3 regions of the Brevibacillus gelatini genome follow, and region 1 is predicted to be linked to each of the others. Evidence: riboswitches for the same ligand, from Rfam matches in the RefSeq annotation. Region 1 holds a riboswitch; each other region holds the start of a gene.

Region 1 (12,972 bases):
AGCCGGCTGTGGTCATTATGGACACGACCTCCGTCTACTTCATCGCAGCCGTGGATGAGATGGACATCCCGTCGATCAAGCTTGGACAAAGTGTCGATGTTTACTTGACGGCGTTTGGCAACAAGGCGTTTAAAGGAAAAGTCACCGAACTGCCAAAAGAGGGGACAAAAGAGGACAAGTCTGTTCGCTTCGCCGTCAAGGTCGAGCTGAGCGACACGAAGGACATGAAGCACGGCATGACAGGGGATTGCGATATTTACGTGGAGCAAAAAGATAACGTGAAGCGACTGCCTTTGAACGCTGTGGAAGTATTGGAAGCAGGAATTGGCACAGTGATGGTAAAAGACCCGGCGAGCGGCGAGCCGACGCCAAAAGAGATTCAGATTGGTGTGGAAGGAACCGACTTTGTTGAAGTGGTAAATGGATTGAACGAGGGAGACGAAGTTTTGCTGACGAATCCGGAAGGCATGTAAGCTTTGCAGCGAAGACTCCCAGCCAGATCAAGCAAACAGCCCTGCGTATCCGTCCCGGGACGAAGCGTGCGGGCTGTTTGCTTTTTACGCGTGGGCATGACCATTGCTTTCAGCTGTTGGCTAAGCCTGGCGCGGCGTGAGCCTGTTCTGTAGTCATGGCGGCAGGGCCGCCTCCTATAGCTTCCTTGTAGGCGATGATGCGAATGCGCTTGTAGTCCACGACCCAGCTGCCGTCCTGGAACAGCACCGGACGCGCCAGTTCAGTCACTTCCTCGCAGACGGCTTCGATCTCCTGCGCGGACAGCCCGCTGAAAAAGGGGCTGCAAAACGAATCGAGCCAATGGCGCAGCCCGCGATCCCCGTCAGGCAGCGTCGTCGGTCTGTCGAAATGCGAAGCGAGTGTCACGCGAAAGCCTTGCTCTTCAAGCAGTGTCGTGTACTCGCCGACAGTGGGAAAATACCAGGGAGAGCGCTCATCTGCCGAAAGCTTCCGGCGGTTCAAGGCGATGCGCAACGCCTGGACGACGTGCTCGCAATTGCCTTTTCCGCCGAACTCGGCAACGAACCGTCCGCCGGGTGCAAGAGCATGCCAGACAGTGCGAATCACCTCGCGCGGCTTTTTCATCCAGTGCAGCGCGGCGTTGGAAAAGACCGCGTCATACGTTTCTGCGGATTGGTAAGTGTGGGCGTCCGCGACGAAAAAGGCGATTTGCGGGTACTTTTGGCGGGCTGCGGCTATCATGCCGGGCGAAAAGTCAATGCCTGTTACGTTTGCGCCTGCTTGTGCCAACTGTGCGCTCAAATCCCCTGTCCCGCAGCCCAGATCGAGAATGCGTTCTCCCGGCAACGGAGACAGCCATTCTACAACTCCCTTGCCATAGGCAGAAACAAAATTCATCTTGTCGTCGTACAGCTTCGCGTTCCATTGATGCGTAGAACTCATCCGGCTCCCCCCTTTGTTCTTGTTTTACCAGTAAGTAGGGCATAAATCAATCCTATAAAAATTATGAATGAAATAGGAATTTCCTATATCGAGTCCTTGACGAAATATTTTCAAGCCACACAGGAAAAAGCGCTCTTTTTGTCGAAGAAAGACGAGTGGCAACACGAGCAATCAGAGAAAGGTAGAGGACATTTCGTGAAAAAATGGGTTGTAAAAGCACTTCTTGTGTGTCTGGCAACCGGCACTTTCCTGTCGGGCGTATCGGCTCCGCCAGCCATGGGAGCAGGGGCTACAACATCAATGAAAAAAAACAGCCAGGTATCCAAGCCCGTTTCGCAGCCTGTTCACAATATGATTATTTTCAACGACTATCAGGTAGCAGGTCTGGACTCAGGCGGATGGAACTGGGTGAAAAACGACGAGTTCATCCTCCCGCCTGAAACCGCTCTGGATATTGATCTGGTGCAAACGACGTACGGAAGCGGCACGAATCTCAATCGAAGCGAAGTCTTGCTCGATGGAGTGGAACTGCCAGAGTATCAGATGGAGCAGCAGTCCGCGCAAAGCACGTTTCGCTGGCAGGTTCCCCGCTTCTCGATTCCAGCCGCCAAATTGTCTCCTGGACAGCACACCCTCACGTTCGTCGTGACGGATGCCAGGTCGCAAAAAAGCACCGTGCATGTGCGCTTTCAAGTAGAGGCGCAAAACTTCCCGAGCATCTTTGAAGGGGAGAAGCCCGAAGGCGAACAGGTTCCATCCGGCAGCCAGACGCAAATTTTTGGCATGATGGGTTCCACCAGCTTTGCCAGCACGGTTCCGGGAACGTGGAAGCTGATAAACAAAACGACAAACGCGGAAATCCGGTCTGTGCCGGCCAAGGTGTTCTCGACGGGGACGCTCGCGACGGGCAATTATGATCTGATGTTCATTCCTGACGACAGCAGCATGAGCACCTGGATGACGCACATTCGGGTCGGCATGGCTGAACTGTATGTGGGAACGGATGCAAGCGGGCAAAAGCTTTCGCAAGGACAGCAGATTACGGCTCCGTCAGCGCCGGGCGTCGTGAAACTGTATTCTCCGGTCGTCGGCCGCTGGTCCGTGAACGGAACAGGACAAACGTTGACGGACTCCCAGCACTTCGAGGTCGTGATTCCGGACATGATGGCGGGAATGACCATGACCGTCACCTTCGAGCCCAATCAGGCTGCCAACACCAACAATCTGTGGGGCGGCTCGACAATCGAGGTGAAAATTCAGGTGCCCGGCGCGCCGAACTCCTGCGATCCTGCCAGTGCAACCGCGACCTTGGATGTGCTGATGCAGCCAAATGCAAAGTCTACGCTGATGGTGGAACGGGAAAACCTGTATTCGTCCAATAGCACCGTGAAGCTCTACCAAAATCCGGTGCACGTCATTTGGCTGGCGACGGCTGCCGAGCACGTGGAGCGGGGCAGTGAAGCTTCTGATGACGAGGGACCGGGCTTCTGGGCCGTTGACAACGTCGTTGTGGATGAATCAAAGCTGAACTGGGATCATACGGCTTTGCTGCTGTCCAGCTACAAGCCGGGCCGATACAAGGTCAACTATTACAGCAAACGCGAACCGCGGCAGTCGTGGTGCGGCTACATTCAGGTCATAGAGGACTCTCCCCCGATCCCGTCCGCTCCTGCATGTGCCAAAAATGAAGCAGGACTGGCTCCAGCGCCAGGGCCGATTCTTTTGAAAAACAAGCGCGGCAGCGAATACCGCGACGGCCAAACCGTCATCGTCAACTCTGCAGCGGATCTGGACAGCTTGCGCGATCTGCGGCTGGTGTCTACCTACGCGAAGCGGAACGGGAACAAAAAGATCAAGGACGGCAGCGGCAAGGACACGATCACCTACTACATGCCGAACCTCGTCTGGACGTACGGCGAAATGCCATTCGGCTCCAGCCAGGATTACATCGGGGGAACTATTTCTTCGACAAACAAGGTTCAGGTGTTCCATGAAGGAAAAGAGATTGCGCGTTTCATGCCGAGCACGAACGAGGAAGACGAGGACAAGGGTGAGGAATCGCTTGATCTGAAAGCCATTATCGCAGACAACGAGAACAAGCCAGGTGTCTATACGGTCAAGGTGACGAACGTATTCAGCTATAAAACTTGCTCGATCGTGCAAAAAGACAGAAAATACGGCAAAGAGTTGGACGAACGCGAACGCGATCAAACCATGACCTTTACCGTAGAGGTCAAATAAGCGAAAGACCCCCTTGCTTATGGCAGGGGGGTTTTTTCCAAAGCGGGGAGGCAAGGGAAGATGACGGATGAACAGCTCGCGATCCTGAAATCGTTCGGCTTTTGCATGGAACAAGGACAAGTGAAACATTTGAAGCTTGGAATCGTAACAGACAGTAAGGAATTTGCCGGTTTTTCTTCAGCAGAGGAACTGCGGGCGCATGTCAAAGCGCTGCTTCGCAACCAATGCCAATGGAAGCGTGGCAAAGAAACACAGGGCAATTAGTTCGGGAGGGATGTCGTCAGATGGAGTCGAGACCGTTTTTGCAGCAGGCATTGGCAGAGGTGGAGGCATGGGAGCGCGACCAGAACGACTTGTGGTTTTGGGAAAAACTAGGCAGACTTCCGTTCGTTTGGCTCGATAAAATTACGCCGAATTTCGTCAGGGAAAAGCTGGGCACGGCCGTGGACGAGATGGCCGCGTTTCTCGAAACAGGCGGGACGTACCTTGTTCAAGATAAGGCGATTTACAGCAAGTTCCGTCCCCGGTTGGAGGGGCTTGGCGCGGAAATGCCGCAGGCAGAAGACGTCGCGGGGGCACCGCTCGTCCTCATGGATGAGATTGCCCGCAATCTGACGGAGTCACGGGCGGCTTTTGCCACGGTACAGGGCGCGACGACAGGCATCGGCGGCATTTTTACGCTGGCGATTGACATTCCTTTGCTGCTGGGCACCTCGCTGAAGATCCTGCAAGAAATGGCGCTTTGCTACGGCTATCGGCCGGAAGAGAAGCGGGAGCGCCTGTTCGTGGTCAAATGCCTGCAATTCGCGTCTTCGGATATTGTCGGGAAAAAGGCGATACTGGCCGAGCTGTCGCGTTTTGACGAGCCTGCTGCCCAAAAAGACGTGATCGCGCAGTTGCAGGGCTGGCGGGAGGTCGTGGTGACGTATACGGAAAATTTCGGCTGGAAAAAGCTGTTTCAGATGGTGCCGATTGCAGGAATCCTGTTCGGGGCGTACCTGAATCGCTCAACCGTCCAGGACGTCGCGGAAGCGGGACGAATGCTGTACCGCAAGCGGCGAATCCTGGAGCGATTGCGCGCACAGCAAGGCGCAGCGGATTGATTAGGCCCAATCCTCTGCCGTGATCGCAAAAATGAGGTGATCCTCCCACACGCCGTTGATTTGCAAATAGCGCAAGGACAATCCTTCTTGGCGAAAGCCGTTTTTCTGCAGTACGCGGATGGAGGGAGTATTGCGGGGCATGACAGCAGCCTGTACCCGGTGCAGCCCGGCTTCCTGGAAGGCGTAGCCGAGTGCGAGCCGGACGGCGGCTGTAGTGTAGCCTTTGCCGTTTTTCGCCTGATCCATGAAGTAGCCGATGGTCGCGTTTTGCCAGGCGGCGCGCACGACGTTTGACAGAGCGACGCGGCCGATCATTTCGTCCGTTTCGCGCAAAAACACGCCAAAGGCGAAGGCGGTCCCGGCTGCGAAGTCTTGCTCTGCTTTCGCAATTTGCTCCTCTTGCCCGCTCAATGTCAGAAAAGAGGGAGGACGAATCGGTTCGAATGGTTGCAGGAAAGCATGATTACGCAGCCGAAGCTCCAGAAGCTCGGCTGCGTCTTTTTGTTGCAGCGGTCGCAAATAGACCGTATCTGTATGTAACGTCATGATAGCAACCCCCTTTTGGAAAAAGTGGAGTGCTATTATAGCATGACAGCGCTTGCGCAGAAAGGCTTTTTTGGACAAAAGCCCTGTCCTTGGCTGACCTTAGCCGAGCAGTTCGGAGAAGGAAACGCCAAACTGTTTGCAAATTTCTACTTCTTTTTCGTTAGGGGAAAGCTCGATTTTCAAACCTTCGAGTGGCGTTTCTGCTCCGCGCTCGCTCGCTTTTTTCAGCAAAATATCTACAGCAGCGCCGACGTGCTCGTAAGCGGAATCGCAAGAACCGAACGCTGCGACTTTTTTTCCGCTCAAATCAATATCGTCCATCTCTTCGTAAAAGTCCAGGCACTCGTCTGGCAGTTCGCCGTCCCCCCATGTATAGGCGCCGAGCAAAATGGCATCGTAGTCTTCCAGTTCCTTAGCAGTGGCATCGATGACTTCTTTTATCTCCAGGTCTTTTCCGGTGGAACGGATTCCTTCGGCAATTGCTTCTGCAACTTCCTGTGTATTTCCTGTCATGCTTGCGTAAACCATCAAAATGCGGCTCATTATAAGCAAACCTCCAATAAGATAATGAAAATCATTCTCACAAAATAAAATAATGAAAATGATTCTCGTTGTCAATGATTATTTTTCTTTCCACAAAGCTGTTGCCACAAGTGATTGATTTTGGTAGAGTTAAGTGAAATTATAATATTGGAAGTCTAAATAGAGGTGCGCTGAAGATGAGTACATCTTTTCGTAGTCTGCCAGGGGGCAGGAAAGGAAGGAAAGGCTAAAGCGCCGAAGCTGTTGCTGTTCCCCTTGGATAGCAGTGGCTGGGGTGATTCATGAACAATGAGCATCCTGTCACAAAAAGGACGTCTTTTTGTGGAGCGCTATTTACGATTTGCTTGAGCAGTATCAAAAGCAATGAGATAGCGTATGCACTCATTGCTTTTTTTAGTCAGGGGGAGCGATTCGCTTTCGCTGACTGGCAAAGCTTTTTTATTAAAAGGAGGAAGTACCAGTGAACATGATGGATGCCAATGAAATTATCGCGTTTATTCAAAAAAGCGAGAAGAAAACACCTGTGAAAGTATACGTGAAAGGCAATCTGGAGGGCATTGACTTCGGTGCCAACTCCAAGACGTTTATTACAGGCACGACAGGCGTTGTGTTTGGCGAATGGAAAGAAATCGAGCCGGTTCTGGCTGCGAACGCTGACAAAATCGAAGACTACGTCGTGGAAAGCGACCGCCGCAATTCGGCGATTCCGCTGCTCGACACAAAAGGAATCCAGGCGCGCATCGAGCCAGGCGCGATCATCCGCGACCAGGTGACAATCGGAAACAACGCCGTTATCATGATGGGCGCTACGATCAACATCGGGGCCGTGATTGGCGAAGGCACAATGATCGACATGAACGTCGTCGTCGGTGGTCGCGGAACCATCGGGAAAAACTGCCATATCGGCGCAGGCTCTGTCATCGCAGGTGTCATCGAGCCGCCTTCCGCGCAACCGGTTGTCGTGGAAGATGACGTCGTGATCGGTGCCAACGCGGTCGTGCTGGAAGGCGTTCGCGTAGGAAAAGGCGCGGTTGTGGCTGCGGGCGCAGTCGTGATTGAAGACGTGCCGCCATACACGGTTGTTGCGGGTACACCTGCGCGTGTCATCAAACAGATCGACGACAAAACTCGCTCCAAGACGGAGATCAAGCAGGAGCTACGTCAGCTGTAGGGGAGAGAGCTCACATGGACTGGCGTACGCTTGATGAACAATACATCGTCTCTTCCTACAAACGCTTGCCAATTGCCATCGAAAAAGGGGAAGGCAACTACCTGTACGATACAGCGGGCAAAAAGTATCTGGATTTGTTTACGGGGCTGGCCGTCAATGTGCTCGGCCACTCCCATCCGCGAATTGTCCAGGCGCTGCGCGAACAGGGCGAGCGCTTCCTGCACATTTCCAACGTATTTTTGAACCAGCCGGCAATCAAGTTGGCGAAGCGGCTGGTGGAGCAGTCGATCCCGGGAAAAGTGTTTTTCACCAACTCCGGTGCGGAAGCGACCGAAGCGGCAATCAAAATGATCCACAAATGGACGAAGGCAGAAGGAGCCGGGCGCGAAGGGATTGTCGTGCTGCGCAACAGCTTTCACGGCAGGACATTGGGCGCGGTGCGGCTGACCAGACAAGCCCATGTGTATCAGGATTTTCCGCAACCGGATTTTCCGGTGTATGAGCTGGACCCTGAGGATGCGGACGGCTTGCGGGCGATTTGCCGCGATGCAAAGCCAGCCGCTGTCTTGATGGAGCCTGTGCTCGGCTCTGGCGGGGTCGTGCCGCTGTCGGAGTCGTTTTTGCGCGAGGTGGCAGCGATTTGCCGGGAGGAAGGCATGCTGTTTGCCATCGACGAAATCCAGACAGGCATGGGACGTACCGGGAAGCTGTTTGCCTACCAGCACGCAGGCGTGACGCCGGATTTGATCCTGTTTGCCAAAGGCGTAGGCGGAGGGCTGCCGCTCGGTGGTGTGATTGCCGGAACGAAGCTGATGGACCAGTTCAAGCCGGGCGACCACGGGACGACCTTTGCACCGTCACCGCTTTCGGCGGCTCTTGGCAACGTCGTGCTGGATGAGCTGCTCGATCCAGCCTTTGCGAAAAGCGTGGAAGAAGTGATTGCCTACCTGTGGTCCTCTCTGGAAGCGCTGCGTGAGCGTCTCCCGGAACAGCTGCAGGCGCTGCGCGGCAAAGGCATGATGGTGGGCATCCCGCTCAGCGCCGCCCCGGAAGAGGTCAGCCGTTTGCAGCAGGCTATGCTTGAGCGCGGCATTCTCGTGGACGTGACGCAAAAAACAATCGTGCGCCTCTTGCCTCCGCTCACGTTGAGCAGAGCAGACGTCGACCTGTTTCTCGACAGCTTCGCAGCGGAACTCGTGGCCCTGCACGGGACCAAAAGGGAGGCGTAGACTGTGGCGACATCGTTGTTTACCCAGATTCGGCGCGACCTGCACCAGATTCCGGAGCCGGGCTTTGCCGAGGTGAAGACGCAAAAGTATTTGCTCGATTACCTGGCGCGGCTTCCGCAGGAGCGGATGCAGATCAAGACGTGGCGCACCGGAATTTTGGTCAGGATCGCGGGGACGAATCCGAAGCGCACGATTGCCTGGCGCACGGACATGGACGGCTTGCCGATCACGGAGGAGACATCGTACCCGTTTCGCTCGCTGCACGAAGGCTACATGCACGCGTGCGGACACGACATGCACATGGCGATTGCTCTCGGGCTTGTGACGCATTTTGTGGAGCAGCCGATTGCCGATGATCTGCTGTTCCTTTTCCAGCCCGCAGAAGAGGGTCCGGGCGGCGCTCAGCCGATGATGGAAAGCGAGGAGTTTGCTTCCTGGCGGCCGGATTGCATTTTTGCGCTGCACATCGCGCCGGAATATCCCGTCGGTTACATTGCCACCAAGCCGGGTATTTTGTTTGCCAACACGTCCGAACTGTATATTGATTTGATCGGAAAAGGCGGACATGCGGCTTTCCCCCATCAAGCGAACGACATGGTCGTGGCAGGCAGCCATCTCATCACACAGCTCCAGACGATTGTGGCGCGCAACGTCGATCCGCTCGATTCCGCTGTCGTGACAGTCGGCAAGCTGGAAGGCGGCACGAAGCAAAACATCATTGCCGAAAAGGCGCGGCTGGAAGGGACAATTCGCACGTTCTCGACCGAGTCCATGGCGCTGGTCAAGGCGCGGATTGAGTCGCTTGTCAAAGGCATCGAGGCGGGCTTTGACTGTACGGCGTCCATCGACTACGGCGTAGGGTACTGCCAGGTGTACAACGAGGAAAAGCTGACAACGGCCTTCATGGACTGGGTACGCGAACAGGCCGGGGACGTGACGCTGATCGCCTGCAAGGAAGCGATGACCGGAGAAGACTTTGGCTACTTCCTGCAGGAGATCCCGGGCTTTTTGTTCTGGCTTGGCGTCAATACGCCGTACGGCCTGCACCATTCCAAGATCGAGCCGAACGAGGACGCGATTGAAGTCGCGATCCGTCTGGTCTCCCGATATTTTACGTGGCTGTCCGAGCAGAACTAGCGAGATTGGCAGCCAAAAAGAGCGGTGAAGCAGGCCGCTCTTTTTTTGTGCAAAAAGGCTTGTGATGCAGCTGCTTTATTTTGTCAAGAGTCCTGTGTAGCTTATTTTCCGCCTTGTGAATAAGTCTTGCTTCCTGGACGGCTTACTCCTGTGGATTGTGTGGATATTGTTGAAAAAACTTGTCTTCCCACCACAACTATTTGCCCTTTTTCACGTATAAACTAGTGAGAGGAATTTTCGGAAGATCAAGCGCTGCCGCGCACACATACAGGAGGATTATGACATGAAAAAAGCATGGTTAACGGCCTTGTTGGCGCTGACTGTAGCGGGAGTGGGAGGTACCGCCGCTTTGGGAGAAGGTGCGTTGCGCGTTTATTTGGGCAATGAATCGATTTCCAGCGACATGCCTGCTTCCAAGGCAGATTCGGTTGAGGCGCTGGTCAACAAGCTCGGCGGGTTTGTTGACTACGATCAACGCACGGGCAAGCTGCAGGTAGTCAAGCCTAATGTAAACATCATCGTCATTGAGGGGATTCAGCAGACGCGCAACAAAAATATCGTCTTCAGCAACCCGGTCAAAGGCTACAGCGACAAAAATGTACCGCGCACCTTCAACGTATTTGTCGAGGTGGACGAAGCGCCTGTCGCCAAAGATTTGCGGATGCAGCTCGTCCTGGTCGGGCCGGATGGCAAGGAAGTAAGCAAAGGAAAAGAGTGGAAATATTCCACGCAAAATGCAAACAGCTTCTACTTTTCCGAGCCGTTTGTCTCGACGAAGCTGGAGGCGTATGGAAATTACAAGGTACAAGTGCAGATGAAGTCGGAGAAGTTTAAATCCTACGTAGTGGTGGGCGAGAACACTTTCACGGTAGGACGATAAATTAAATCCCCCTGATACGTTCCCACTTGCCTTGGTCACATGGTATAATAGACTGAAAATGCAATATACATGTTGAGAGCAAGTACATGAAAGAAAGGAACGATGGGAGCAAATGGAGACAAATCCCCCGCGATCGTCTACGGACATAGAAGGCCCGAGTATACACATTGCCTGGAAAGATGAGCATTCCATTCAGGCGGAGTGGAGTATGACGAAGGAGTTCGAGCAGGAAGTGGAGAAAAAGTTTGCGATACCTTTTGCCGAACTGCCGTTTGTTCTGCGCCTTTTCGACGTGACTGACCGCAAAGAGATCCGCAATGACGGCACAGACCTTTACACTGATTTCGACATCAACCATCGTTCTTCCGAGTGGATCTTGTACGGAGTGACGCAGGGATTGGAATATTGCGTTGATCTGGGTATTCGGATGGTGGACGGAAGGTTTTATTCGCTGTCAAGATCTCAAATGATTTGAATCATCGTGCTCATGTGATCGGGCTTGGCGGGCGAAAGCTCACGCGAAGCTCTCTAGGATGCAGTACCTGTTTTCTCATACGGAAAGCGCCCCGCTTGGCTCAGGTTCGCCTGTGCCGGAACGGGGCTTTTGTTTTGCCGTGAAAATACGCGAAAAAACAGCCGACGGAATCGGCTGCTTGCGTGCTTATGGTTTGCGCGGCTGAAAGTACTGGATGCGCTTGTTGAACAGATGTAGCTCTGCCTTGTAATCGCGGGCGAGGTAACGGCAGAATTCGTTTGCCTTGCTTTTGTCGCCGTGTGTCGCCGATTCGGGCAGGGAGATCTGGATGTAGTGCTTCTCGGTGCCGTTTTCATCCTTGCTGCCGACCCCTACGACAATGGTTTTGTACATGCTCGGGTCTTTTCCTTTGAGAAGGAACCACGAGTCCTTGCCTTCCGGACGTTCTTCTATGGTATATGGAAAAGCGGCCTCTTGGTAGGACCAGCCGAGCTGCTCCCCTGTTTTCGAGGTCATGTCCATATATCGCGTGAACTTGGCTTTTACGTCGTCGATACTGGCAGATTGGGCTGTTGAGCCGTTAACGAAATAGATGTAGGCCGATTGAAGTTTCACGATTGCACCCTCCTAATAAGCGGGAATCTCTGCGTTTAGTGTAGCATTGCTTCCACACTTTGACAACGAGACAGTTCACGAAGGAAAGTAATTGCGCGTCTTTTCTGAAAAGTGTAAAATATAAATACTATTTATATAGTAGATAAGTGAACGATAAAGGATCATGGAGGAGTAAACCCATGCAGGAGGCGTCGATTCGAAACGTTTTTGAAGCATTGAATACAATGCGCGCAATTGATGTGGTGAACAAGGAAGACTGGGAGCGAGCAGCGAAGGAAGCCGAACTGGATTCTTCCGTACAGTTAAACATTCTCTGGATCATTTACTGTTATGAGGGGGTACGGGTCACGCAAATTGCCGACTGGACCTTCTGGCACCCGTCTTCCATCGTCATCCATATCAAAAAGTTGATGGAGAAAGGAATGGTGACGATTGAAAAGTCGGAGCTGGATGGACGTGTCGTACACGTGTATCCAACCCAGCGAGGCAAGGAGGTTCTGGAGGAAAGCCGAAGAAATGTACCATCTATTTTCAGATTGACGTATGCGCTGGAGAAAATGGAGGAACGATACAGTACAGCAGTTGTTGAACTGTTTTTTGAATGCCTCTCCTTTGTGGCGCAATCGCTGCACGGAGCGGAGAAGGTGAGATGGATCCAGGAGGGCGAGGAACGGGTGATGAACCCGACTCATTTGATTAGTTAGGCAAAATGGGTGGAAAAAAGGCGGGCTTTCGCGTATACTGTTAAATACTCCGAATATTTTTGAAAATGTTGTCGGAGCAAAAACCAAAACGAGGAGGGATTGCTGATGGAGCGCTACGACCACTTATACGACGTTTCAGAAAACGCAAACGTCCGTTTTCTCGGATTTATCGCGGAGGGAACGAGACACGACTTCGGCATTGTATTCACACACAAGTTTTATGGAAAGCCGTTGGTGATCTGTATGCAGACGGGGCAATCTACCCTTCTCAGTTCAGAGGATGCGGTCAATCCAGAGTACCTGCAGAAAATTTTCCGACTGAACACGGAAAATGAAGCCCAGACACTCGCCGAATTTTTCCAGGAGTACTTGCCTCCCATTCCATTTGAAGAAAATCAGTATTAGCGGGCGAGCAGAAGTTTATCTTCTGCTCGTTTTTTTCTTGGTCCGAAGACTTCCTCCAACAGTTGGGCTGTTCCGGCAGAAAGCGTCCTGTTTGCGAAGCGGGCTGCCACAGCATAAAATCGGGATAGAGAAGGGGAGGGGCGAACATGAGTGTACATAAATGGTCGGCAAAGGAGTCGCAAGGAGCGGTCGTGCTGGTGCACGGCACGGGAGAGCACCATGGCCGATACGCGCACGTCGCTGCGTTTTTGAATCAACAGGGGTGGGACGTCTATGCGGATGACTTGCCTGGCTGGGGGCGCTCCCCGGGGATCAGGGGGCATATCGATTCGTTTGACAATTATGTGCAAAAGGTGCGGGAGTGGACTGTAGCGGCCCTGGAAGACAGCGCGGGCAAACGCCCCGTTTTTTTGCTGGGGCACAGTCTCGGTGGACTGATTGCTACGCGCTTCGTGCAGAGTGAAAAAGCGGCGCAAGAACTGGCGGGGCTGATTTTGACCTCCCCGT
Region 2 (5,993 bases), 2.1 Mb from region 1:
CCTTGGGATCATGCCGGGCGATGCGCTGCTCATCTCCGACTTTTCCACAGAGCCGATTCACAACAGACCTGTTCTTATCAGGCAGGAAGGGCAGTTTCTCGTCCGGATCGCCGCGGACGTCAATCCGGTGGAATGCCTGTTTACGACGACGCGCGCAGAGGACGAGCCGCTGCTTTTGCCGTCCGAAAACATCCGCATCACCGGCGTCGTATCGGGCATCATCTCGCTAACGGGCCATGACATCGGTCAGTAGCCAGTCCTTGATCGCTGCCACGGTCTGCTGCCACTGCTCCTGCGGTGTGATGGCAGCAGGCTGGTCGCCCTCCTGCGGCCCGTAGCTGCCAAACTGCGCGTGATTGCCGCCTTCGATGGACATGTACACCGTCTTCGCAGGCAAAAATTGTTTGTTCTCTTCGTATTTTTTCCGGTCAATGACTCCATCGCGCGAGCCGAGCAGCGACAGTACGGGTACACCCGCTTCTTTCAAATTCCCGCGCTTGTCCGGATATGCTCCCAGCAAAATGACGCCTTCAATCCGGTCGGGCTGGCTGACCGCGTATCTGGCTGCCATCGTGCCGCCGAGAGAGTGCCCCCCGATGACAAACGACTGCTGCGGATACGCTTTTAACACCTGGTTGGCCCGCTCGACATCGGTGATCGCCAAATTCAGCGGCATCCGTGCAATAAATACCCGATAGCCGGAACCAGCCAGGGCGCGGGCAATTGGCGCATAGCTCTCCGCCTTGACCAGGGCACCCGGATACAAAATCAGACCGGGCTCACGCGTTTCCCCTCCTTCAAAAGCGATCCAGTCCCCCGTGTCGATCACCGTAATTCCTTCGCCTCCCTGCATCGCGTCTTTTGCCGCCTGACTGGGCTGATAAGGCCGCAAATACCAGATCGCTGTACAGGCTCCGACGAGCAAAAACAGCACCAGTACCCTCCACAATCGTTTCCGTTTCCGACTCATTTTGCCACCTCTCTTCCGTTCCCGCATTGCTTGCTTCTTATTATGTCTCAATCTTCCTTTCCATGTGCGTCCTTTGCCTTTTCCTGCTGAAAAACTCGTCCTCATGTACGAACGCCATTCGGTTTTCCAACCAAAACAAAAAGGCGCTGGTATCTTCCATAGCGCCTCGTATCCCCTCACTTTTTCTCCTTTTGCCGCTCCCGAAAACGGCGCACTTTCATCAGATTGCCGCACATTTTGTCATCGCACCAGCGGCGCACCCGGTTGCGGCTTTCATCGTAAAACACCCAACGGCAGTCCTCGTTGTCGCAAATCTTGACGCGTTGTACGTGCGCCGGAAGCAGCAGTTCGGCAAAGGAAGCCGCAATGCGGGCCATCACCAGCTCCCAGCCGCTTGCGGTGCTGACCATCTCCTGCTGATAGCCGCTCTCCTTGTCCGCAGTGATGACGCGAACGTAAAAAGGCGCCTTCGCGAGCGTCTGATTCAACTCCTCCAAATCCTCCTGGCGCAAAACTTCTCCACGCACAACCTGCTCCAGCAAGCCGCGCATATATTCGCGCATATGGAGCAGCGCCGCAGCACTCGCCTCATCAATCGGCAACGGAGCATGCAAATCGTACCTCCGCAAAAACCGCTCCAGCCATTCCTGCTTCGCCAGCCGATTTTCCCTGCGGCCAGAACCGCGCGAGTCACGCCAATCACTGTTTAAAAAATCAATGCACAGCCAGTCCACTTCACTCTTCCCCCATCTGTTCTTCTTCTCTTTTGCTTCTTGTATGAAAAACCAGCATATGGTATCTTAATTCTGTAACTATCATAACCATTTTTGTTGGTTACAAAGCATTTCTTTTTGCCATGCCATTATAACGCTTCACCAATCTGTTTAATAGACGAGGAGGAACCACATGAACCGGATGGAACTGCTTGCTCACTACTGGGAATGCACGTATGACAAGGAAGACTGGTTTCCGCCGCTCAAGGACGCCCTGGCCGGAGTAACGGCTGCGCAAGCAAGCTGGCGACCGGAAGGCGAGGCCGCCAACACGATTTGGGAAAATGTCAGCCACCTGCTTTACTACAAGGAACAGTTGCTGCATCGTCTGTCCGGCACGGAATTCATCCATACGGCCAAGACGAACGACGACACGTTCCGGCCTTCGGGAGGACCTGATGACGAAGCTGCCTGGCAAGCTACCTTGCAGCGCCTGGAAGCCGTCCATCAGCAGATTCAGGAAAAGCTCGCCGCGCTGTCAGAGGAACAGTTCGATCAGCCGCTTCCGAGCATCCCGGCCGGGCAAAGGGTGATGAGCATCATCCTCCATGACGCTTTTCACACAGGACAAATCGTGCAAATCCGCAAGCTGCAAGGCTCCTGGCCTGCGCGTCGGTCATTTGAATAGCCAAACTTTTACATTGATAAATCCTCACCAATCTTATATAGTTGATAAGTAAATCAATTCAATACATGTTATCCTCATCATTCACGGTGAGGATAGAGGTCGCGGCTTTTATGTCATCCTGTACGAGATTCAGAAGAGATCAATGACTCCAGGAAAGGGAAAAGTCGCCGAAGTTCATCGCGTATCTCTGTGCGCATGGGCTGGGGCTGTACCCGAAAGGGACAGAACTGTCACGTTTGCATGCCGGGCAAACGTGGTGTGCTATCTTCAGTGAAGGCTTGGTGGGGATTGGATTATACCGCCCTGTGCCGTTTTTTGGCTATTGGCGGTTTTTTCGTTTCCGACCGACCTTCTCAAAATTTCAGAAAGGTCGTGCAAGCATCGTATGTCACAGAATCAACTGCAACGTGGTTTGAAAGCCCGCCATTTGACGATGATCGCCATTGGCGGCTCCATCGGAACAGGACTGTTCCTGGCGAGTGGAGGCTCGATTCACGAAGCTGGACCAGGCGGAGCCTTGGTCGCCTACATCGCCATCAGTATCATGGTTTACTTTTTGATGACCAGCCTGGGGGAAATGGCAGCCTTCATGCCGGTATCCGGCTCCTTTTCCACCTACGCTACCAAATTCGTCGATCCGTCGCTCGGCTTCGCGCTGGGCTGGAATTACTGGTACAACTGGGCCATTACGATTGCCGTCGAGCTATCCGCCGCGGCGCTCATTATGAAATACTGGTTCCCGGATACTCCCGCCATTTTGTGGAGTGCCCTGTTCCTCGCCCTTATGTTTACTCTTAACTTGTTGTCTGTCAAAAGCTACGGCGAATCGGAATACTGGTTTGCCCTGATTAAAGTCGTGACGGTCATTGCCTTTATCGCGATCGGTGTGCTGATGATTTTTGGCATCATGGGCGGCGAAGCAGTCGGCTTCCAAAACTTCACCAAAGGCGATGCGCCATTCAACGGCGGCTTCATGGCCCTCCTGGGCGTGTTCATGATTGCCGGGTTCTCGTTCCAGGGAACCGAGCTTGTCGGTGTAGCTGCCGGGGAGAGCGAAGACCCTGGCCGCAACATCCCGAAAGCGATTCGCCAGATTTTTTGGCGCATCCTTCTCTTCTATATTTTCGCGATCCTGATTATCGGACTGCTCGTTCCGTATGACAACCCGAATCTCATCAGCGGCGATATTACCGATATTGCCATCAGTCCGTTTACAATTGTATTTGAAAAAGCCGGCTTTGCCTTTGCCGCTTCCGTCATGAACGCGGTCATCCTCACTTCTGTTCTGTCAGCAGGGAACTCGGGCATGTACGCTTCTACCCGCATGCTGTGGGTGTTGGCCAAAGAAGGCAAAGCACCCAAATGGTTTGCCAAAGTGACACGCAGCGGCGTACCCGTCAATGCCCTCATCATGACGGCTGCCATTGGCGCACTGGCGTTTTTGTCCTCGCTGTTCGGTGATGGTGAAGTGTACGTGTGGCTGTTGAACGCCTCCGGTATGTCCGGCTTCATCGCCTGGCTCGGAATCGCCATCAGCCATTATCGCTTCCGCAAAGCTTATTTGGCGCAAGGACGCGATCTGCGCGATTTGCCGTACCGGGCGAAGCTGTTCCCGTTCGGTCCGATCTTCGCTTTCATTATTTGCTGCATTGTCATTATCGGCCAGAACTACTCCGCGTTCCTGGGCGGAGAAATCGACTGGAACGGCGTTCTCGTCTCTTATATCGGACTTCCGCTGTTTTTGATCGTCTGGCTCGTTTACAAATATACGAAAAAAAGCAAGCTGGTGCCGCTGGACAAAGTCGATCTCAGCATGGATGAGTAAGATACAGCGTCTGCAGCCAGCACGCCAAAAGATTCCCTCAATCGCAGGGAATCTTTTTTTGTGTCGCAGACAGCGCTGAATGAAAGCAACACCGCAAAAGCCGAAGCATGGAAAAACGATCAGGTAAATCAACAGTACGAGTCGTTGCCTTTTGTCGTTCTCACATAGACGACCTTACCCGCGACCGCTACAGAAAAGAGGACAGCCCTGCGACTGTCCTCCTCTTGTTCTGTTTACCGCAATCGTCCCATCAAGCGCTCCATCCGTTCCAGCGCCTTTTTCAACTGCTCCATGGACGTTGCATACGAGCAGCGAATGTGTCCTTGTCCGCTCTCGCCGAACACGTCACCCGGTACGACCGCCACCTTTTCTTCCATCAGCAGCTTTTCGGCAAACTCGGCAGAGCTAAGTCCTGTGGCCGCCACGGAAGGGAATGCATAGAACGCTCCGTCCGGCTCGTGGCATGTAAGCCCGATCTGGCGGAAGCCGTCGACTACGTAGTTGCGGCGCTGGCGGTAGCTCTCGATCATCCGCTCCATATCGCCGCGCCCATGGCGCAAAGCTTCGAGCGCCGCCATCTGTGCCATCGTCGGCGCACACAGCATCGTGTACTGGTGAATTTTCAGCATGCCAGCCAGGAGGTCAGGCGTCGCACACACGTACCCGAGACGCCAGCCCGTCATGGCAAACGCCTTGGAAAAGCCGGAAATCAAAATCGTCCGCTCCTTCATCCCCGGCAGAGCCGCGATGCTGTCGTGCATGCGTCCGTAAGTCAGCTCCGCGTAAATTTCGTCGGAGATCACCAGGAGGTCGTGCTTTTCGATGATCGGCAAAAGCGTCTTCCATTCGTCTGCCGTCATCGTACCTCCTGTCGGGTTGTTCGGATAGCAGAAGATGATCGCTTTTGTGCGCTCGGAGATGTTTGCCGCAAGCTCCTCTGGCGTCAGCTTGAACTGGTTCTCCATCGTCGTTTTCAAAAACTTCGGCACTCCCCCTGCCAGACGAATCACAGGCTCGTAGGAGACGTAGCACGGCTCGACCACCAGCACCTCGTCGCCCGGATCGAGGATAGCGCGCAGCGCGATGTCAATCGCTTCGCTGGCTCCAACGGTCACGAGAATTTCCGTCTCGGGATGATAGCTGACCGAAAAGCGCTCTTCCAGATACTTTTGAATCTCCACGCGCAGCGGCAGCATCCCTGCGTTGGAGGTGTACGCAGTGTGCCCGCGCTCCAGAGAGGAAATCGAAGCCTCGCGCATGCGCCATGGCGTCACGAAATCCGGTTCCCCGACTCCCAAAGAGATGACCCCTTCCATCGACGCCGCCAGGTCGAAAAAGCGGCGAATGCCCGATGGCTTCAAGGATGCGACTGTAGAAGACAAACGATTTTTTTTGACTGTCAGTTGTGTACTCACGGCGTAACCACCATCCTGCGATCTTCGTCACGATCTTCCAGCTCAATGCCGTCGTGCTTGTAGCGTTTCAAAATAAAGTGCGTGGCTGTCGACACCACAGAGTCGAGCGTCGCCAGCTTTTGCGATACGAAGGTGGCGACCTCTTTCATCGTCTTTCCTTCGAGAATGATCGACAAATCGTAGCTGGCACCGGACATCAGGTAGACGGCCTTCACTTCCGGGAAGCGGCAAATGCGCTGGGCCACCTCATCAAAACCGACGTCGCGCTTGGGCGTCACCTTGACGTCGATCATGGCGTTGACGTACGGATGGTCTTCCACGCGCTCCCAGTTGACCAGCGCCGGGTATTTCACGATCACCTTCTCGGCTTCCAGTTCCGCAA
Region 3 (12,972 bases), 1.6 Mb from region 1:
ATCATCTGGTGCCGACAGCAGAACGGGAGCGGGTTCGCCAGCAGATTCTGAAAGAGCTGCAACAGTGACGCAAGCTGGAAGACATTGAAAAAGAGTTGTGTCGAACAAATGGGCAGGCTTCGTCTCAAAAAGGCGAAGCCACTTTATTTTTACAAAAACAAGTGCAAACTCTCCATTTCATAAAAAAACCATATGCTGTAGGTCGGCGACTCATTTTTGAGAGGGAGTCAGTAAACGTTTTCTTATCCAGAAACGTTTTTAATTGGAAAATTAACGTTCTTTCGAATACAATAGCGATAAGGAAGAGATTATGAATGTCGATCATAGGGGTGGGGCAAGGCCATTTAAGGGATGGAGGGAATGACCATGTCAAATGCCAAGCCTTGGATTGCCAATTACCCGTCCGAAACTGCACCGTCACTGGATTACCCCCGCATTCCGCTGACGCAATTTCTCGTGCAGTCGGCTGCATCGTACCCGGACAACAACGCGATTTACTTCATGGGCAAGACGATTTCGTACCGGGAGCTTTTGGAGCTGTCTTACCGCTTTGCCAACGCACTGGTCAAACGGGGCGTGCAAAAAGGCGACCGTGTGGCGATCATGCTGCCGAATACCCCGCAAGCTGTCATCTGTTATTACGGCGCGCTGTTTGCAGGTGCCATCGTCGTGATGACGAACCCTCTCTACACGGAGCGCGAGCTGATTCATCAGTTGGAGGACTCCGGCGCTGAGACGATCATTACGCTGGATTTCCTGTACAGACGCGTAGCGAAAATCCGCTCATCCACACCACTCAAACGTATTTTTGTAACAAGTGTTGGCGATTTTCTTCCCTTGTGGAAAAAATGGCTGTACCCGTTCGTCCAGAAAAAACAGGGGCAAACTCGGCAGGTTGCCTACAGCGCAGATGTTGAACCGTTTCTTTCCGTCATGAAAGAAAGCGCTGCCAATCCTGTCCATGTGCCAATCGACCCGGAAAAGGACATCGCCCTGCTCCAGTACACGGGCGGCACGACGGGGTTAGCCAAAGGCGTCATGCTGACGCATGCCAATCTGATCGCCAATGCGATGCAGTGTCAGGCTATTCTCTACAAGCTGCGCAGAGGCGGCGAGCGAATACTGGGCGCGCTTCCGCTCTTTCACGTCTACGGCCTGACGACAGTGATGAACAAAGGCATTTGCATTGCCGCAGAAATCATTCTCGTGCCGAAGTTCGAGGTCAAACAAATTTTCGAGTTGATCGAAAAGCGCAAGCCGACCTTGTTCCCCGGCGCGCCGACGATGTACATTGCCCTGATTAATCACCCCGACCTGAAAAAGCACGATCTGTCTTCGATTGAGGCGTGTGTCAGCGGTTCTGCGCCGCTTCCTGTCGAGGTCAAGACCAAGTTTGAGGAACTGACGGGGGGCAAGCTCGTCGAAGGCTACGGCCTGACGGAAGCATCGCCCGTTACCCATTCGAACCCGATATGGGGAAAAAGCATCACCGGCAGCATCGGCATGCCTTGGCCGGACACGGACTGCCGCATCCTCGACACCGTCACGGGAGAGGAGCTGCCGCAGGGCGAGGTCGGCGAGCTCGCGGTCAAAGGGCCGCAGGTCATGCTCGGCTACTGGAACCGCCCGGAGGAAACAGCTGCGGTCTTGAAGGACGGCTGGCTTTTGACGGGTGACATAGGGTACATGGACGAAAACGGCTATTTTTACATCGTCGACCGCAAAAAGGACATGATAATCGCAGGCGGCTTCAACATTTATCCGCGCGAGGTGGAGGAAGTGCTGTTCGAGCATCCGGCCATCAAGGAAGCGGCTGTCATCGGCGTCCCGGACCCGTACCGCGGCGAGACGGTAAAGGCGTTCATCGTCTTCAAGGACGGCAAACAGGCGAGCGAGGAAGAGCTCGAAGCGCATTGCCGCAAGAAGCTTGCTGCCTACAAGATTCCGCGCAAGTACGAGGTGCGCACGGAACTGCCGAAGACAATGGTGGGAAAAGTGCTGCGCAGACAGTTGCAAGAAGAAGACAAGGCGCAGCGGGAAGCACAGGACGAGATCAAAACAAGCTGACGCACAGACGCTGCCGTTAGGCTCGCATCCGTTGGGGAAGCGGCCACTTTTTGCGCTTGCACGGGACAGGCTGTCGCCGTCATTCAGGTGCACGCCAGGCAATTGACAGCGCCGGGTTCCTGTATTACACTCATTTTATGAATGAATAATCATTCATTTAAAAAATTGTCTTATCATCATTGCGAGTAAAGATGGAGGTTGTTATGGCAAAAAAGACGGGGGAAAAATATCAAGCCATTATTGATGCTGCTGTACGCGTCATCGCCAGACAAGGTTATTACAGCGCCCAGGTATCCAAAATTGCAAAAGAGGCGAAGGTAGCAGACGGCACCATATACCTCTATTTTGAAAACAAGGATGATATCCTGATTTCGTTGTTCAACGAGAAGATGGGTCAGTTCGTGGACGAAAACCGCAAGCGGATTTCGGAAGCGACATCCATCGAGCAAAAATTGTACGTCCTCGTGCACGCTCACTTGAGCCAACTGGCCAAAGACCACGATTTGGCAAAAGTCACGCAGATTGAGCTGCGCCAGGCCAATCCGGTCATCAGCGAAGGCATCGGCAACGTGATGAAGCAATATTTCAACCTGATCGAAGAAGTCATCCGGGAAGGAATGGAGCAAAAAGTGTTCCGGCCGGACCTGGACGTCAGGATGACGAGGAAAATGATTTTTGGCACGCTGGATGAAGTGACGACATCTTGGGTCATGAAGCAGTGCAAGTACGACCTTGTCTCTCACGTTGATTCCATTCATAACCTCTTCCTGTTCGGTATGAAGGGAAAAGAATGAAAAGAAAAGCTTTTTTTGTAGGAAAACGTCTGCTACAATGGAAACAGAAAGACTGAGCGTTCGCTCAGTTGTGTAAATAGCCTGTTTGTTCATAGGGATTCGTTTGGGGGGAGAGGCATGGATTCGCACTGGAATGTGGAGATCGCTGATCGCGTCGCTGTTGTGACGATCAGCAACCCGCCCGCTAACGCACTGAGTAGAGCGGTGCTCGATGAATTGAGTGAACTTTTGAACCAGTTGGAAAACAACGCGGAAGTCAAAGCGATTGTCTTGACGGGAGAAGGCCGGTTTTTCATTGCGGGAGCCGACATCAAGGAATTTACCCAACTGGCTCCTGCCGAAGCAGAAGCGATGTCAAGAAGTGGTCAAGCGTTGTTCGACCGCCTGGAGTCATTCCCGAAGCCGATTATTGCAGCCATTAACGGCGCTTGCCTGGGTGGGGGACTGGAGCTTGCGATGGCTTGCCATATACGCTTTGCCGCAGTGGAAGCGAAGCTGGGATTGCCGGAGCTGAATCTGGGACTCATCCCTGGCTACGGCGGAACACAGCGATTGCCGCGGCTGGTTGGCAGAGGAAAAGCGACCCAGTTGATTCTCACCTCCGAGATGATCGGCGGGGAGGAAGCTTTGCGTATCGGACTCGTGGAAGCGGTATATCCAGCCGAACAGTTGCTTGCGGAAGCGAAGAAGCTGGCCTACGCCATCACCCAAAAAAGCGCGGTCACGCTCAGACTCGCCCTGGAATCTGTCCACAACTCCGTTCAGCTTGGCTTGGCGGAAGGACAGGAGCAGGAAGCAAAAAAATTCGGCGAGGCGTTTGCGACAGAAGATATGAAGGAAGGCGTCGCAGCCTTTTTGGAGAAGCGCGCGCCGCAGTTTGCGGACAAGTAACCCGCTTTTTTGCAGCATCACCAGTACGAGGAACCATTAAGGAGGAGGCATCCTGATGAATATCTTGGTTGTGTTGAAGCAGACGTTTGACACAGAAGAAAAAATCGTCATCCAAAACGGGCAAATTTCCGAGGACGGCGTGGAGTTCATCATCAATCCATACGATGAGTACGCGGTAGAAGAAGCAATCAAGCTCAAGGAGGAGCATGGCGGCGAAGTGACAGTGGTCAGCGTGGGGCCGGACCGCGCGGAAAGCGCTTTGCGCACGGCGCTCGCAATGGGTGCAGACAAAGCTGTGCTCGTGGATGACGAGTCTTTGTTTGGCGATGAATACACAACGGCAAAAGTGCTTGCTGCAGTAGCGAAAAAAGTCGGGTTTGACATCATCATCGGCGGACAGATGGCGGTAGACTCCGGTGCAGGCCAGGGCGGTCCACGTCTCGCGGAAGAGCTGGGCATCAACCACGTTTCTACCGCTGTGAAGCTGGAAGTAGACGGCAACACGGTTCGCGTAGAGCGCGATGTGGAAGGCGACCTCGAAGTCGTGGAAACAAGCCTGCCGGTGCTGATTACTGCCCAGCAAGGGCTGAACGAGCCGCGCTATCCTTCTCTTCCCGGCATCATGAAAGCGAAGAAAAAGCCGCTGGAGCGACTGAGCGCAGACGATTTGGGTCTGACTGCAGACGCAGTGAAGGCAAAAACGGAGATTGTCGACCAGACCTTGCCAGCGAAAAAGCAGGCGGGCCGCATTCTCACTGGCGATTTGGCAGCCCAGGCGTCGGAATTGGTGCAACTGTTGCGCAATGAAGCGAAAGTGATCTAAGCGAGAGGGAGAGGATATCCATGAAAAAAGTACTTGTACTCACGGAAGTACGTGACGGACAACTTCGCAACGTGTCGCTGGAAGCGTTGGCCGCAGCACAAGCATTGGCCGAGGGTGGCGAAATCGTCGCGGGAGTATTCGGGGCAGACGCGGCAGCGCATGCGCCAGTATTGGCACAGCATGGAGCAAGCACAGTTTACACGGCGGATCACCAGGCACTCGCCCAGTACACGCCTGACGCCTATACACAAGCACTTGTGCAGTTGATCGAGCTTGCCTCTCCTGATGCCGTCGTATTGGGGCATACGGCAATCGGTCGCGACGTCGCACCGCGCGTAGCGGCGAAGCTCGGCTTTGGCTTGGTTTCCGATGTAACGGGTATCGAAGCGGGACCGGTGTTTGTTCGTCCGATTTATGCGGGCAAAGCGTTCCAGAAACGCAAATTTGTTGACGGGAAAATTTTTATCACCATCCGTCCAAACAACATCGCCATCGGTACGCCGGACGCTTCGAAAACAGCGACCGTCGTTCCGGTTGATCTGGACATCAAAGATTTGCGCACCATTGTCAAGGAAGTCGTGCGCAAGACGAGCGGAAAAGTGGACTTGTCCGAAGCGAAAGTCGTCATCTCCGGCGGTCGCGGCGTGAAGAGCGCGGACGGCTTCAAACCGCTGTATGAGCTGGCAGACGTGCTCGGTGCGGCTGTTGGCGCATCTCGTGGCGCGTGCGACGCCGACTACTGCGACTACTCGATGCAAATCGGGCAAACCGGAAAAGTCGTCACGCCTGACCTGTACATTGCGTGCGGCATTTCCGGAGCGATCCAGCACTTGGCGGGTATGTCCAGCTCCAAGGTGATCGTTGCAATCAACAAAGACCCGGAAGCGCCGATCTTCCAGGTGGCAGATTTCGGCATCGTTGGCGACCTGTTCGAAGTGGTGCCGCTGCTTACTGCCGAGTTCAAAAAAGTTTTGGTGTAAGGCTGAAAAAACAGCAGCAAACGCCAGTAAAAAGCGTCCCACACGCCGGGGCGCTTTTTTTGTCTCAAGCCCTTACGTTATTCTGTTTCTGCTTGTTATAATAAGTCCAAGGAGAGGTGAGCGGCATGAGTGAGGAGCTGCTGCAACAGCTGATTCACATGGTGGGGGAAAACAACCGGATTGTCAAAGAGGTCCAGCAGGAACTGCGGGAATTCAAGGCAGAGATGTACGAGTTCAAGGCAGAGATGTACGAGTTCAAGGCAGAGATGTACGAGTTCAGGGCGGAAATGTACAGATTCCGGGACGAGATGTACGAGTTCCGCGACGACGCGATTTCCCGGCTGGAGCGTTTGGAGAGGCAAGACAAGCTGATCGAGGCCGATCTGGACCTGCTGCACAAAAAGGTGAGCGATCACGAGCGGGAGATCAATCGCATCAAGCAAGTCGGACAGTAGAACAAAAAAGCAACCGATAAGGGAAGAAGCGACTGGATAGACTATAGCGTGAAGTGCGCACAAAGTGCGGGGCGCCATAGTCATTTTTGTTTTGGGATGATATACTGAAGGAGCATTTGAGCCTTATTTTAGCAATTGACTTTTCGAGGAGGTAACTTTCCATGGCGATTGTAAATGCAACTGACCAAAACTTTTCCCAGGAAGTAGAGCAAGGCGGTACGGTCCTGGTTGACTTCTGGGCTCCTTGGTGCGGCCCTTGCAAAATGATCGCTCCTGTTCTGGAGCAAATCGACAGCGAAGTGGGTTCCAAGCTGAAAATTGTCAAAGTCAACGTTGACGACAACCCGGATTCTGCTGGTCGTTTTGGCGTAATGTCCATCCCGACCTTGATCGTGTTCAAGGATGGTCAGCCAGTCGATAAAGTAATCGGCTTCCAGCCAAAAGAAGCTCTGATGGCAACGGTAGGCAAACACCTGTAATCTGTAAGCAGCCAAACCGACAGCATGAAAAAGCGGCGAGAACGATGCCGCTTTTTTTTCATACCTAAAATGCCGACGGTTTGACCGGGCGCAAGCATAAATAGCGATCTACCGTACGAAAACTGTCGCTTTCCGATCGAAGCGGCAGTTTTTTTGCTGCCCGATCCGTGATACTATGAAGGGTAGAACGTACATTCCTATGACAGGAAGAACAAGGAAGGAAGTCAGATGCGGATGCCAGGCAAACTGACGAGAGAGCAAACGAACTATCTCGTGTTGCAGGTGCAACGTTATTTTCAGTCAGAACGCGGCGAGGAACTGGGCAATCTGGAGACGGAAGAGCTGATTGCCTTTTTTTCCAGAGAGCTGGGGCCGTTTTTCTATAACCAGGGCGTAGAGGACAGCCGCAAGCTTGTGGTGGAGCGGATGAACGCGCTGGAGGATGAACTGTACGTCCTTGAGCAGCCTGTCATGAAAAAACGATAAGGTGAGAAGGCCGTGAGAAGAAAATGGAGGGAGCAGCCATGAACCGTACGTTGAAAGACAAACTGGCTGTGCTGCCGGAAAAGCCCGGCTGCTACCTGATGAAAAATGCAAGCGGGGAAATTATTTACGTCGGAAAGGCCAAGGTGCTGAAAAACCGCGTGCGCTCGTACTTTACGGGAAGCCACAACGGGAAGACACAGCTTTTGGTCAGCGAGATCGCGGACTTTGAGTATATCGTGGTGTCGTCTGCCATCGAGGCGCTGCTTCTGGAATGCAACCTCATTAAAAAGTACGATCCGCGCTATAACGTCATGCTTCGCGACGACAAAACATATCCGTACATCAAAATTACAAACGAAGCGCAGCCGCGGCTGGAAATTACCCGAAAAGTGCTAAAAGACAAGGCGAAGTATTTCGGTCCGTACCCGAATGCCGGCGACGCGTCCGAGGTGAAAAAGCTGCTCGATCGGCTCTATCCTTTGCGAAAATGCCGCAACATGCCCAAGCAGGTATGCTTGTACTACCATTTGGGCCAATGTCTCGCCCCCTGTGTGTACGAGGTTCCGGCTGAGGAAAACCAGCGTTTGGTGGATGAGATCAGCCGCTTCCTCGACGGCGGACATGAGCAGATGAAGCAGCAGTTGACGGAAAAAATGCTCCAGGCCGCAGAGGCGATGGAGTTTGAGCGGGCCAAGGAATACCGCGATCAGATCAGGAGCATCGAAGCGGTGATGGAAAAGCAGAAAATTACGTTCACCGACACGGTCGACCGCGACATTATCGGCTTTGCTGTGGAAAAAGGCTGGATGTGCATTCAAATTTTTTACATGCGCCAGGGCAAGATGATCGAGCGCCAGACGACCTCCTTTCCGTACTACGGAAGCGAGAGCGAGGACTTCATGTCGTACGTCACCCAGTTTTACTACGACAAGCAAAACGCGCTGCCCAAAGAAATTTTGCTGCCGGAGGAAAGCGAGCCGGAACTGCTCAGTGAATGGCTGGGAGTCAAGGTGTTGACGCCCAAGCGCAGCAAAAAGCGCGAGCTGGTGCAGATGGCTTGTGAAAATGCGCGGATTGCCCTGCAGGAAAAGTTCGCCCTGATGTCCAAGGACGACGCGCGGACGATTCAGGCGGTGCACAACCTGGGGCACATCCTGGGGATCGGTGTCCCTCACCGGATCGAGGCGTTTGACAACTCGAACATTCAGGGGACAGAGCCGGTGTCGGCGATGGTGGTGTTTACAGACGGACGACCGGACAAAAAGGAATACCGCAAATTCAAAATCAAGACAGTGGAAGGGCCGGACGACTACGGGTCCATGCGCGAAGTGATCCGCAGACGCTACTCGCGGCTGTTGCGGGAAAACCAGCCGATGCCCGACCTGATCGTCATCGACGGGGGCAGAGGACAGATCGGAGCCGCCATGGACGTGCTGGAAAACGAGCTGGGCCTGTACATCCCGGTCTGCGGCCTGGCCAAGGACGAAAAGCACAAAACCGCGCAACTGATGTACGGCGATCCGCCGGAGCCGATCAATCTGAAGCGGGACAGCTACGAGTTTTATTTGCTGCAGCGCATTCAGGACGAGGTGCACCGTTTTGCGATTACGTTTCACAGGCAATCCCGGTCGAAGACGATGCTCTCTTCCCAGTTGGACGAAATTCCCGGCATCGGCGAGAAGCGGCGCAAGCTGTTGTTTACCCATTTTGGCTCGCTGAAAAAAATGCGCGAGGCGACGGTCGAAGATTTCCGGCAGATCGGGATCGGCGACAAGCTGGCAAAGCAGATTATCGCCCATTTGCGCAAGCTGGAGACATGACTTTTTTGCAAAAAAGCAATTGAACCGCTCGGATTCCCATGATATAATGCCTTTCAAACAGAATAGTTAGCCTCACTTCCCTGATGAAGTGAGGTAGAGGCGCGAAAACCAAGAGTACCACCCTGAGATCGGGTATCTGTGAAGGGAGCGGGAAAGGGGAATTCGCCGAAGTGTGGAGGAAAACCCGTGCTTCTCCATGCTGGGTCTGCATTGAACAAGTGCAGGACTGTCATCTGGCTCTTAAACCGGCGTCAGATGGAGTGCTATCTCACGGTGTCAATGTGAGCGTTGATAGGTGTTGTCCTGTCATGTGCTGCATTGTTCGCGTGTATTGGGAAGGAGGAACCGGTATGTCGATACAGTAGGCAGCGGCAGGTACTTATTCCTTGTCGGTGCCTTTTTTTACTGAATCGGAACGTATCAAACGGCAAGAGCAAACAAGCCCGATTCAGCAAGAACAACCATCCGCTTAAAGGGAGATCGCTAGGCGTCGATGGTAGTCTCTTATAAAGTGCAAAGTGACAGGTAAAATTTTTCGGAAACAAACGGCGAAAACAAGCTAATAAAACGAGAAAAAACGATACATTCTACAAACATTGGAAATGGAAAAGGGAGAGAAGCCGCATGGGGTTGATCGTGCAAAAATACGGAGGCACCTCTGTAGGGACCATTGAGCGAATTTTACGAGTTGCGGACCGAATTATCAGCTACAAAGAGGAAGGGCATGACATGGTAGTCGTCGTGTCTGCGATGGGCAAATCTACGGACGTTCTGGTAGATATGGCCAAACAGATCAGCGCCTACCCTTCCGAGCGTGAGCTGGATATGCTGCTGACCACGGGGGAGCAGGTATCGATCGCTCTGCTCGCGATGGCCTTGCATTCCAAAGGCTACGATGCCATCTCTTTGACTGGCTGGCAAGCCGGAGTGACGACGGAAGCCATTCACGGCCGGGCGCGGATCAAACAAATCGATCCAAAGCGCATTCAGGCAGAGCTTGCGCGAGGCCGCGTCGTGATCGTGGCAGGTTTTCAGGGTCTTAGCGACGAAGGAGAAATTACGACGCTCGGCCGCGGTGGATCGGATACATCGGCGGTTACGCTGGCAGCCAGCCTGAATGCCGACAAATGCGAGATTTTTACAGACGTTTCCGGCGTTTATACGGCAGACCCGCGGGTGGTGCCGAAAGCAAGCAAGCTGGATACGATCTCGTATGACGAAATGCTGGAGCTTGCCAATCTCGGCGCAGGCGTCCTGCATCCGCGTTCGGTAGAGGCTGCGAAAAAATACAAGGTACGGCTGGTGGTCCGCTCCAGCTTTACTGCTGAAGAGGGTACGTACGTTGAGGAGGTTGCCAACATGGAAACAGGAAGAGTAGTAAGTGGAGTCGCGCATGACGAGGATGTCGCCAAAGTTACGGTTGTCGGGATGCCGGCAAAGGTGGGGACTCTTTCCCGCCTGTTCAACACACTCGCAGACAACCAGGTGAACGTCGACATCATCATTCAAAGCTCCTACGAAGCCGCTGTCACGAATATTTCGTTTACAGTCGCGGGAGATGACTTGAAAAAGGCACTGGATACGCTGGAAAACAACAAAGCAGAGCTGGGCTTCGACAAAGTCGACTTCGAGCAAAACCTGACCAAAGTGTCTATCGTCGGCTCCGGCATGGTGAACAATCCGGGTGTCGCCGCAGAAATGTTCCGCGTTTTGGCTGAACAAGAAATTTCCATTAAAATGGTTTCAACGTCCGACATCAAAGTGTCCTGCGTCATTCCTGCCGGGCAAACCGAGCTTGCCGTCCGCAGCCTGCATACGGCATACGGGCTTGACGTGGAACAGACAGCAGTCGTGCACGGCCTGTAAGAAGCGAATGCTCCCTCGCCCACTGGCAGAGGGGGCATCTTTTTAACGCAAGTATTTCAAGGGGCGTCAGAAGCAGAGGGGCATCCCGAACCCGAGGGGGCATCGCGTTTACTTTTGCGTCCACACCTTGATGAGAATGCGGGACAAGCTTTCGATCTCCAGCTGTGAGGACGTGTCCTTGCCCTTCCATCGCTCAATGCTGCCGGCAATGATTCCGGCTTCCAGGGACAAGGTGCGGCTGAGCCGCTCGGGCGTCTGATAGGCATGGATGGTGTGTGAGAGCTTGTACACGATTTCTTCTTCCGACTCTTCCAGAAGATCGAGCTGTCCCAGCCCAAGGCGGATAAACGGCAGAATCGGGCCGGTGGAAGACTGGATCGGAATTTTCCGGCCGATGTCTTTTCCCAGCCAGTACAAAATCGGGCTTTCGCTCTCTCCGAGCAGCGTATTCGTCAATGTTTCGCGGAGCAGATGGTAGCCGAGATAGGGCATGTGCATACGTTCGGTTACCGGAATCGTTTGGGGCGGCAACAGGGCTGCCAGCTGATCGGTATCTTTCATCATGCTTCCCTCCTGTCTGTACCAGATTATGAGAGGGAGGCTTTCTTCATGACCGATTGAGAGAAGATTGCGAGAAAAAATAGTGTAACTAAACACAGTTATTCTATCAATGTATTTAGTCTACTGATTGTCTTGACGCTCTCTGTAGACAAGAGTACAATTGATTTGGTCAAAGTTTTGCCCATCTTTTTTCCGTATTTTGACACATTCTGACTAGGTTAGGCGTGAGAGGTCCAGAGGCTTTTTTGCATGTCTAACGAGTCAGGCAATGGGTTAGGATATGGGGGAAAGATCTATCATGAGCGCTATATACACTGAAAGGGGGACCATTGTATGGCGAAAGGCCATAGCTTTCTCAGTCACAAGCTGCACTCACTTCTTGGTTTGTTTCCGATCGGGCTCTTCCTGCTGTTCCACTTGACAGCCAACTACCAGGCGACCCGTGGAGCCGAAGCATTCAACCAGACAGTTGGTCTGATTGAAAACGTTCCGCTTCTGCTGGTAGTTGAATTCGTTTTCATCTACATCCCGATCCTGTTTCACGCTGTTTACGGTCTGTACATCGCGTTCCAAGCGAAGCACAACGTAGGGAACTTCGGTTACTTCAGAAACCACATGTTTCTGTGGCAACGGGTAACAGGTATCATTACCCTTATTTTCATTGTCTGGCACGTATGGGAAACTCGCATTCAGAAGGCATTGGGTGCATCTGTTGACTTCGACATGATGGCAAACATTTTCAGCAGTCCAGCAATGATCGTATTCTACACAATCGGGATTATCAGCACGGTTTTCCACTTCTCCAACGGACTATGGTCTTTTTTGGTTCACTGGGGAATTACGGTTGGACCGCGTTCCCAACGAGTTGCAACATATTTAACTATGGTCGTCTTCGTGGTTGTAACCTTCATCGGATTGCGTGCGATGTCGGCTTTCATTCTGTAGGGATAGGGGGACTAAATCATGGCAAAAGGTAAACTTATCATTGTCGGTGGTGGATTGGCCGGCTTGATGGCTACTATCAAAGCTGCAGAAAAAGGCGTTCCCGTTCAGTTGTTCTCCCTGGTTCCGGTAAAACGTTCCCACTCTGTATGTGCACAGGGCGGTATCAACGGTGCGGTAAATACCAAAGGGGAAGGCGACTCCACATGGGAGCACTTCGACGATACAGTTTACGGTGGAGACTTCTTGGCTAACCAGCCACCTGTAAAAGCAATGTGCGATGCAGCACCTGGAATCATCTATATGCTGGACCGGATGGGCGTCATGTTCAACCGTACACCAGAAGGTCTGCTTGACTTCCGCCGTTTTGGTGGTACCAAACACCACCGTACTGCGTTTGCAGGCGCAACAACCGGACAACAGCTGCTGTACGCGCTGGACGAGCAAGTACGCCGCTATGAAGCAGAGGGTCTTGTAACCAAGTACGAATACTGGGATTTCCTCGGAGCCGTTCTGGACGAAAAAGGAACCTGTCGCGGGATTACCGCGCAAAACCTGCGTTCCGGTGAAATTCAATCGTTCCGCGCAGATGCCGTTATTTTGGCAACAGGCGGCCCTGGTATCATCTTCGGTAAATCGACCAACTCGATCATCAACACAGGTACAGCAGCGTCTGCCGCTTACCAGCAAGGCGTAATCTACGCCAACGGTGAGATGATCCAGATTCACCCGACTGCGATTCCTGGCGACGACAAGCTGCGCCTGATGTCTGAATCCGCGCGCGGTGAGGGCGGTCGTGTATGGACGT

The links. Region 1 has a riboswitch for lysine ahead of dapD (2,3,4,5-tetrahydropyridine-2,6-dicarboxylate N-acetyltransferase). Riboswitches for the same ligand answer to the same signal wherever they lie in the genome.
Region 2: another riboswitch for lysine. It lies ahead of AAFJ72_RS04935 (amino acid permease); the one in region 1 lies ahead of dapD (2,3,4,5-tetrahydropyridine-2,6-dicarboxylate N-acetyltransferase).
Region 3: another riboswitch for lysine. It lies ahead of AAFJ72_RS06810 (aspartate kinase); the one in region 1 lies ahead of dapD (2,3,4,5-tetrahydropyridine-2,6-dicarboxylate N-acetyltransferase).

What each region holds. Positions count from the first base shown of each region.
Region 1 covers NZ_CP154342.1:2,991,404-3,004,375, reverse strand. The annotation lists gene AAFJ72_RS14445 (biotin/lipoyl-binding protein) at 1-473, shown strand, start outside; gene AAFJ72_RS14440 (class I SAM-dependent methyltransferase) at 583-1,416, opposite strand; gene AAFJ72_RS14435 (hypothetical protein) at 1,612-3,657, shown strand; gene AAFJ72_RS14430 (hypothetical protein) at 3,718-3,921, shown strand; gene AAFJ72_RS14425 (EcsC family protein) at 3,942-4,760, shown strand; gene AAFJ72_RS14420 (GNAT family N-acetyltransferase) at 4,761-5,306, opposite strand; gene AAFJ72_RS14415 (flavodoxin) at 5,406-5,849, opposite strand; lysine riboswitch at 6,002-6,189, shown strand; gene dapD (2,3,4,5-tetrahydropyridine-2,6-dicarboxylate N-acetyltransferase) at 6,310-7,020, shown strand; gene AAFJ72_RS14405 (aspartate aminotransferase family protein) at 7,035-8,249, shown strand; gene AAFJ72_RS14400 (N-acetyldiaminopimelate deacetylase) at 8,253-9,386, shown strand; gene AAFJ72_RS14395 (hypothetical protein) at 9,670-10,266, shown strand; gene AAFJ72_RS14390 (DUF4912 domain-containing protein) at 10,379-10,741, shown strand; gene AAFJ72_RS14385 (DUF1885 family protein) at 10,928-11,356, opposite strand; gene AAFJ72_RS14380 (MarR family winged helix-turn-helix transcriptional regulator) at 11,536-12,060, shown strand; gene AAFJ72_RS14375 (DUF3055 domain-containing protein) at 12,166-12,465, shown strand; gene AAFJ72_RS14370 (alpha/beta hydrolase) at 12,612-12,972, shown strand, end outside.
Region 2 covers NZ_CP154342.1:940,901-946,893, reverse strand. The annotation lists gene AAFJ72_RS04955 (hypothetical protein) at 1-253, shown strand, start outside; gene AAFJ72_RS04950 (alpha/beta fold hydrolase) at 227-970, opposite strand; gene AAFJ72_RS04945 (CGNR zinc finger domain-containing protein) at 1,147-1,704, opposite strand; gene AAFJ72_RS04940 (DinB family protein) at 1,877-2,371, shown strand; lysine riboswitch at 2,457-2,643, shown strand; gene AAFJ72_RS04935 (amino acid permease) at 2,757-4,196, shown strand; gene AAFJ72_RS04930 (aminotransferase) at 4,430-5,611, opposite strand; gene AAFJ72_RS04925 (Lrp/AsnC family transcriptional regulator) at 5,608-5,993, opposite strand, start outside.
Region 3 covers NZ_CP154342.1:1,346,346-1,359,317, forward strand. The annotation lists gene AAFJ72_RS06760 (LCP family protein) at 1-68, shown strand, start outside; gene AAFJ72_RS06765 (long-chain-fatty-acid--CoA ligase) at 367-2,067, shown strand; gene AAFJ72_RS06770 (TetR/AcrR family transcriptional regulator) at 2,271-2,861, shown strand; gene AAFJ72_RS06775 (enoyl-CoA hydratase) at 2,979-3,752, shown strand; gene AAFJ72_RS06780 (electron transfer flavoprotein subunit beta/FixA family protein) at 3,808-4,575, shown strand; gene AAFJ72_RS06785 (electron transfer flavoprotein subunit alpha/FixB family protein) at 4,596-5,555, shown strand; gene AAFJ72_RS06790 (hypothetical protein) at 5,681-6,010, shown strand; gene trxA (thioredoxin) at 6,172-6,489, shown strand; gene AAFJ72_RS06800 (DUF2164 domain-containing protein) at 6,724-6,975, shown strand; gene uvrC (excinuclease ABC subunit UvrC) at 7,014-8,795, shown strand; lysine riboswitch at 8,882-9,069, shown strand; gene AAFJ72_RS06810 (aspartate kinase) at 9,420-10,661, shown strand; gene AAFJ72_RS06815 (DUF2507 domain-containing protein) at 10,770-11,225, opposite strand; gene AAFJ72_RS06820 (succinate dehydrogenase cytochrome b558 subunit) at 11,556-12,167, shown strand; gene sdhA (succinate dehydrogenase flavoprotein subunit) at 12,186-12,972, shown strand, end outside.